DNA from 2 places in the Streptomyces sp. Edi2 genome. Region 1 is predicted to be linked to the other one. Evidence: riboswitches for the same ligand, from Rfam matches in the RefSeq annotation. Region 1 holds a riboswitch; the other holds the start of a gene.

Region 1 (3,874 bases):
TGATGTGGCCCGGTCGGTTGCTTTCTATACCGAGGCTCTGGGGCTCACGGTGGGGATGGAGGTGCCGGGACAGGCCGCTTTTCTTCGCGCTCCCGGCTCACTCAACGATCATGATTTGGCGCTGTTCTCGGTGGGGGTGGAGGCACCGGGGCCCGAGGCCGGGCGGGTCGGGCTCTACCACCTGGCCTGGGAGATCGGCACGCTCGGCGAGCTGGTCGCGGCCCATGCGCAGCTCGTCGAGCGGGGCGCGCTGGTGGGGTCGAGTGATCACCTCGTCGCCAAGTCGCTGTACGCCAAGGACCCGGACGGCAACGAGTTCGAGGTGATGTGGCGGGTCCCGCGGGAGGACTGGCCGGGACCGGACCAGCCGGAGCGGCTGCGCCCCCTCGATCTGGCGGAGGCGCTGCAGCGCTGGGGGCCGGATCTGGCGACGGGGGCGGCAGCCGGTTCGGCCACCTGAGGGGAGCCAGGGGGGCGGTGTCCCGGCGCCCATTCGGGCGCTGGGGACTTCTGCGGGGCGTGGGGCTCACGCGCCTCAGGAGTCCGGCGTGGCACACTCCGTCGGCCCCGTCGGCCCCGTCGGCCCCGTCGGCCCCGTCGGCCCCGTCGGCCCCGTCGGCCCCGTCGGCCCCGCCTGCTCCGCGGGCTGGGTTCGCCCGGCCAGCTCCGCGCGCTCTGCCCGCTCCGCCCAGCGCTTCTCGACGCCGGTCAGTCGCCAGTACGCCAGCGCCGCGGCCCACACCACCACGAACAGGCCGACGATGAGGAAGCCGACGTTGTCGAGGTCGAGGCCGGAAATCCAGCCGGTCAGCGGGTCGTTGAGGGCAAGCTTCTCGTGCAGCACGGTGACCAGCTCGATCGTGCCGATGAAGAAGGCGACCGCGATCGACAGGCCGGTGATGGTGAGGTTGTAGTAGACCTTGCGCACCGGGTTGGAGAACGCCCACTGGTAGGCGAAGTTCATGAAGGTGCCGTCGAGGGTGTCGAACAGGCTCATGCCGGCGGCGAAGAGCAGCGGCAGGCACAGCACGGCGTACCAGGGCAGGCCGGCCGCGGCGCCGCTGCCCGCCATCACCATCAGCGTCACTTCGGTCGCGGTGTCGAAGCCGAGTCCGAAGAGGAAGCCGAGCGGGAACATCTGGCCGGGGCGGGAGATCGAGCGGGTGAACCGTCCCAGGAAGCGGTTCATGAAGCCGCGCGCATCGAGGCGCTGCTCCAGCTCGGCCTCGTCGTAGTGGCCGTTGCGCATACCGCGGAAGACCCGCCAGATCCCGGCCAGCGCGATCAGGTTGAGGGCGGCGATGAGGTAGAGAAAGCTCCCCGAGATCGTGGTACCGATCGTGCCGAGGATCTGGTGCGTACGGGACTCGTCGTTGAGCAAGGTGCCCGCCAGCTGGGCGCCGCCCGCCACCAGGGCCGCCATCGCGACGACCACGCTGGAGTGGCCCAGGGCGAACCAGAAGCCGACCGAGACCGGCCGCTTGCCGTCGGCCATCAGCTTGCGGGTGGTGTTGTCGATGGCGGCGATGTGGTCGGCGTCGAAGGCGTGCCGCATCCCGAGGGTGTAGGCGGTGACACCGAGTCCCACGCCGAAGACCTGGCTGCCCACGGCGTAGTGATGCGGCACCACGAGCAGGAAGAGCACGCCGAAGGCGATGACGTGCAGACCGGCTATGACGGCCATCAGGCCCGCGGTGCGGACGGTGTCCTGCCGGCGCCAGCGGAACGCCGCGGAGGCAGGGGTGGTACGGGTATCGGTGGACAGGGCCATCCGGCGGTCACGCTCCAGCACCTCGTGGATCACTTCGTGAGATGCCGTGGCCGGTCTCCTGGCTTACGGGTGCGCGCGCCCGCCCCGCCTTCCCGGCCGCGGTCGCGGTCAGTGGCGCCGCAGACGCGCCGTGCGTCTGCGGAAGGGGCGGAAACTCCCCGATCACAGTGGCGAGGGCCGCTCCGGTCTGGGACCCAAAGGTCCGTCACCGGCTTCCCGAACACCACGGCCCGGTCACTCTAGCTGCCACGGGGTGGTCGCTGCCGCCCCGGTCGTTCTTTCGCGCCGACGGCCCCGGGGGCGTGGCCCGCGGCGGTGCAGCAGACCTCAGCAGTCCGCACGGCCTCAGCAGCCCTCAATAGTCCAGGGACGAGAGGAAGGCGTGGAGTTCGCGGTCGAAGAGTGCGGTGTTCTCCAGGTTGACCATATGTGCCGCGCCCGGTATCCGGACTCTTCGGGCGCCGGGAACGGTCAGGGTGATCGCATGGGCGTTGGCGGAGATGTCCCTGCTGTCGAGGTCGCCGTCGAACACGACGGTGGGCACCCGTATCTCGTCCAGGCGGTCGGCGGCGCCGGCCTCAAGGGCCATACCGGCACCCGCACCCTCGGCATGTACCTCCACATTGGCCTCGGCCGAGGCGCGCATCCGCTCACGGAAGCCCGGGTGCACCGTGGAGGGCGCGCGGTGCGGTCCGTCCACCCACATCCGCAGGAAGTGCTCGACATAGCGTTCCGCGCCGTCCGGTGCGCCGATCGCCGCCACCTGCTCCTTGATGTGCTCCAGGAGGAAGGGGTCGGTGAAGGCGCGGCCGCTGATGCCGGGGGAGGCGAGTGCGAGGGCCGTCACCCGCTCCGGGCGGGCTATGGCGGTGTCGAGCGCGACCCGCGCGCCATGGGAGAGGCCGACGAGGACGGCGCCGGGAACATCGAGCGTGTCCAGCAGGGCGCACAGATCGTCGTGGTTCGCGTAGTCCCCGGTCACGGTGGAGGACAGGCCATGGCCGCGGAAGTCGTAACGGATCGCGCGCAGGCCGGAGTTCACCAGCCAGGCGAACTGCTCGTCCCACATGTGCTGGTCGAGCATGCCGCCGTGGAGCAGCACCACCGCGGGGCCCGAGCCGGCCGTTTCGTAGAACAGCTCACCGTCGTCGACCGGCACGAGCCCGTTGTCGATCTCGGACCAGTCGGTGATTCCTCGGGTCATCTTGCGGGCCGTCCTTTGTGTACCGGATGCGATGAGGTGGGCGTGATGCCATTGTCGTCGCTCTTGCCGGTGGTGCCGCAACTGCCGGTTTCCTCCGGTGTCACGCGTGAGCCGTCCGCCAGCTGCCGGAACTCCTCGCCGAGCCGGTCCAGTACGTGCAGCGCGGTACGGACGTCCTCGGCGGACAGGTCGGCCAGCCGTTGCCTCAGCGCCGCTGCCTCGGATTCCCGGACGTCGCGTATCGCTTCCGTGCCCTCGTCGGTGAGCCGGATCAGGGACGAGCGGCGGTGCGCGGGGTTCGGGGCGGTCACGACCAGGCCCAGCTCCAAGGCGTGGTTCACCCAGCGCTGCACCGGCTGCCGGTCGAGCCCCATCCCGCGCGCCAACTGCGGAACGGTGCGCGGGCCTTCAGTGCGCAGTGCGTCCAGCAGCGCGTGTTCGCCGGCGGTCATGCCCGTGCCCGCCAGTTCGTGTTCCACCGCGCGGACGACCGTGCGGTGCAGCGGCCACAGGCGCCGGATGACGCCGTACAGCAGGTCTTCGGTGGGCGACGGTTCTCCGCCGCCGGCGTCTTTCGCCACTCCGGCACGCTTCTCCTCGCTGACACTCATGATGTCATGATGACATCGCTGATGTCGTTTGGGAAGGGGGCTGTCGCGGAAAGGAATGGAGAAGGCGGCGGGCGCGAGGGGGCTCGTGCGGCCGGTCGACGGGAGAAGAGACGAGGAAAGACGAGGAAAGGGGATGGCGGATGAAGGTTGGTCTGTTGCGTGCGGTGGGGGTGGCCACGGCCGTGTACGGGGTGGCGGTGGCGGCGCTGCCCGATCTGCTGGCTCGGCCCTCGGGGCTGGTCGACACCAAAGGGCGGACCGCGCCGGCGACCCGCACCGCGCTGCGCC
Region 2 (3,874 bases), 1.8 Mb from region 1:
GGGCGGCCCGTACAGGCGCCGAGGCGGTGCCAGGGGGAGGCCGGGTCGGTGGTCAGACCGGCGGCGGTGAGCTCCGCCAGGCGGCGGGGTGCCGCGGCGGCCGGCAGTCCGGGCAGAACGATGCCGCGCCATGGGGTGAGGCGCAGTGCGCCGGAGCCGTCGCCGTCGGCGATCGCGGTCAGCAGCCGCCACTGCGCCACCGACAGCCGGCCCAGCGGCGCCAGGACGGAGAGCGCCCGGTTGCCGTCGGCGCCTTCGACGATGCCGGGGGCGGCGGAGTCCGCGTACGGCGGGGCAAAGGACGGCAGGTCGTTCGCCGGAGCGTACGGCGGGGAGGTGCGGGTGGCGGATGCGGGCGCTTCCGCCATGTACGCGGCCTCGATGCCCGCCGACCGCAGGGCCTCGGCGACGTCCCGGGCCCGCAGCGCGTGCCCGTCCGGGAGTTCGCGGACCCGCCAGGCGCCGCTGCCGCTCGCCGCGGCGGCGGTCAGGAAGGCCTCGGCGGCGGCGAGCGCGGCGCGCGGTGCGTCCGGGCCGGCGATCCGCAGCGCCGCCGGATCGTCGCCGATCCGCAGCAGGGCGCCGGCCGTCGGGCCGGTGCCGTTCCCGTCCGGTTCTGCGAGCAAGCTCACATCCCCGCCGAGCGCCGCCACATCGCCCCGTCCGTCGTCCAGAACGAACAGGAAACGGCCCGAGAGGGCGGTCGCGGGCTCGCTCGCGCAGAGCAGCGTGTCCAGCTCACGGGCCCACCGTCGCACGTCGGAAGGGGTGTGCCGGTCCAGTCCGGCCAGCGGCGAGGCGAGGATGTTGCGGATGCGTTCATGGCGTTCGGAGGGCAGCAGACCGGCGTCGCGCAGCAGCGCGGCGAGGCGGCCGCCGCAGTCCTCCGCAAGGCCGCGGAGCTCGGCGTTGCCGCGGGAGGTGAGGGAGAGATGACCGTCACCGAGTGAGTCAGCGGCGTCGGCCAGGGCAGTTGCCTGACGCACCGTCAAATCTCCGGCGGGCAGCCGGATGCGGGCGAGGTGACCGTCGGCGGCCTGGTGCAGTCGCAGCGCTCCCGGGCAGGCGTCACCGCGGTCGCGCAGCGGCGGTGCGGCGGCCTGGGACCGTGTCGAGGGGGAGGGCGGCATGGCGGCGAGCATACCCACGAGGGTGGGCGCCGATCCGGCCCGGATCCGGCCGGGCACCCGGCCTGCTGCCTGCCCGTCGGCCGGTCCGCCGCGTGCCCGTCCCCGTGCCCGCGCGTGCCCGTCCCCCCGGCCCGCCGTGTGCCAGTCCGCCGTCCCTCCGTGTGCCCGTCCGCCGGTCCGTCGCCTGCCCGTCGCCCCGTCCGCCGCACGCCCGTCCCCCGTCCCGCAGCGGGCCCGCGCCTTGGTCCCGCCGCAGCCCGTTCCCAGGCCCGCTTACCTGGCACGGCCACAGCCTTTACCATTCAGGTCGGTGGGTCGGCTGACCCGCCGGACGCCAGCGACGGCGCAGGGGCTGCGGCCCCGGGGAGGAAGCCCGGTGAGAATCCGGCGCGGTCCCGCCACTGTGAACCCGGCAGCTGCCGGGCGAGCCAGGAACTCCCGCCGTCCTTACGACCACCCGGGGCGCGGACACCCCGAGGAAGGCCTGCGCTCGCATGCTTCTGCTGCTGTCGACCTCCGACACCGACCTGCTCAGTGCCCGCGCGGCCACGGGCCCCGTGCCGTACCGGCTCGCCAACCCCGCCCGTCTCGACGTCGCCGAGCTGCCCGCCCTGCTGGAGGGCTGTGACCTCGTCGTCGTGCGCCTCCTCGGCGGCATCCGCGCCTGGGAGGAGGGCCTGGAGGTGCTGCTCGCCGAGGACCAGCACCGGCCGGTCGTCGTCCTCACCGGCGAACAGGCCCCTGACGCCCAGCTCATGGAGCAGTCGACGGTCCCGGTCGGCATCGCGGCCGAGGCGCACGCCTACCTCGCGCACGGCGGGCCCGCCAACCTCGACCAGCTCGCCCGCTTCCTGTCCGACACGGTGCTGCTGACCGGCCACGGCTTCGAGCCGCCGGAGCCCGCCCCGTCCTGGGGCCCGCTGCCGTGGGAGGCCCGCAACGAGACCGGCCCGCTGATCGCCGTGCTCTACTACCGCGCGCACCACATGAGCGGGAACACCGGCTTCGTACGGACCCTGTGCGAGCAGATCGAGGCGGCGGGCGGCCGGGCCCGCCCGCTGTTCGTCGCCTCCCTCCGCGCCCCCGAGCCGGAGCTGATCGAGGAGCTGCGGACCGCCGACGCCCTGGTCACCACGGTCCTCGCGGCGGGTGGCAGCAAGCCCGCCGAGGCGTCCGCCGGGGGCGACGACGAGTCGTGGGACGCGGGCGCGCTGGCCGCGCTCGACGTACCGATCCTGCAGGCCCTGTGCCTGACCGGGCCGCGCAGCGTCTGGGAGGAGAACGACGAGGGCCTGTCGCCGCTGGACGCCGCCTCGCAGATCGCCGTCCCCGAGTTCGACGGCCGGCTGATCACCGTCCCGTTCTCCTTCAAGGAGGTCGACGAGGACGGCCTGCCGGTGTACGTCGCCGACCCCGAGCGCGCCGCCCGGGTCGCCGGGATCGCCGTCCGGCACGCCCGGCTGCGCCACATCCCGGCCGCGGACAAGCGCCTGGCCCTGGTGCTGTCGGCGTACCCGACCAAGCACTCCCGGATCGGCAACGCGGTCGGCCTGGACACCCCGGCCAGCGCCGTGGCCCTGCTGCGCCGCCTGCGGGCGGACGGCTACGACTTCGGCACCGAAGAGGTGCCCGGTCTCGCCTCCGGCGACGGCGACGAGCTGATCTACGCCCTCATCGAGGCCGGCGGCCACGACCAGGAATGGCTCACCGAGGAACAGCTCGCCCGCAACCCCGTCCGCATCCCGGCCGCCGACTACAAGCGCTGGTACGCCACGCTCCCGCAGGAACTCCGGGACTCGGTCGAGGAGCACTGGGGGCCGCCGCCCGGCGAGATGTTCGTCGACCGGAGCCGCAACCCCGACGGCGACATCGTGCTGGCCGCCCTGCTCCGCGGCAACCTCCTCATCCTCATCCAGCCGCCGCGCGGCTTCGGCGAGAACCCGATCGCGATCTACCACGACCCCGATCTGCCGCCCTCGCACCACTACTTGGCGGCGTACCGCTGGATCGCGGCCTCGGCCGACGACGGCGGGTTCGGCGCGGACGCCATGGTCCACCTGGGCAAGCACGGCAACCTGGAGTGGCTGCCCGGCAAGAACGCCGGACTGTCCGCGGCCTGCGGCCCGGACGCCGCCCTCGGCGACCTCCCGCTCGTCTACCCGTTCCTGGTCAACGACCCCGGCGAGGGCACCCAGGCCAAGCGCCGGGTCCACGCCACCCTCGTCGACCACCTCGTCCCGCCGATGGCCCGCGCCGAGTCGTACGGCGACATCGCGCGCCTGGAGCAGCTGCTCGACGAGTACGCGGCGATCTCCGCCATGGACCCGGCCAAGCTGCCCGCGATCCGCGCCCAGATCTGGACGCTGATCCAGGCCGCCAAGCTCGACCACGACCTGGGCCTGGAGGCCCGCCCCGACGACGACGGCTTCGACGACTTCCTGCTGCACGTCGACGGCTGGCTGTGCGAGGTCAAGGACGCCCAGATCCGCGACGGGCTGCACGTCCTGGGCGGCGCCCCGGCCGGTGAGGCACGCGTCAACCTCGTCCTCTCCATCCTCCGCGCCCGCCAGATCTGGGGCGGCACCTCCGCCCTGCCCGGTCTGCGGGAGGCGCTCGGCCTCGACGAGTCGGCGGCCACCCGGACGACCGCCGACGCGGCCGAGGAGACCGCCCGCGGTCTGGTCCAGGCGATGGAGGACGCGGACTGGGACCCGGCGGCGGTGCCCGGCGTCGCCGAAGGCCAC

Evidence for each region. A riboswitch is a leader RNA that binds a small molecule or an ion and turns the genes downstream of it on or off. The one in region 1 is predicted to bind cobalamin.
Region 2: linked by a shared signal. The riboswitch ahead of cobN (cobaltochelatase subunit CobN) and the one ahead of nicT (Nickel transporter NicT) in region 1 are both predicted to bind cobalamin.

What each region holds. Positions count from the first base shown of each region.
Region 1 is NZ_JBEJGX010000003.1:2,638,847-2,642,720, reverse strand. It holds gene ABR737_RS15030 (VOC family protein) at 1-460, shown strand, start outside; gene nicT (Nickel transporter NicT) at 536-1,804, opposite strand; cobalamin riboswitch at 1,803-2,014, opposite strand; gene ABR737_RS15020 (alpha/beta fold hydrolase) at 2,127-2,975, opposite strand; gene ABR737_RS15015 (MarR family winged helix-turn-helix transcriptional regulator) at 2,972-3,586, opposite strand; gene ABR737_RS15010 (hypothetical protein) at 3,727-3,874, shown strand, end outside.
Region 2 is NZ_JBEJGX010000003.1:4,400,659-4,404,532, reverse strand. It holds gene cobG (precorrin-3B synthase) at 1-1,142, opposite strand, end outside; cobalamin riboswitch at 1,425-1,587, shown strand; gene cobN (cobaltochelatase subunit CobN) at 1,625-3,874, shown strand, end outside.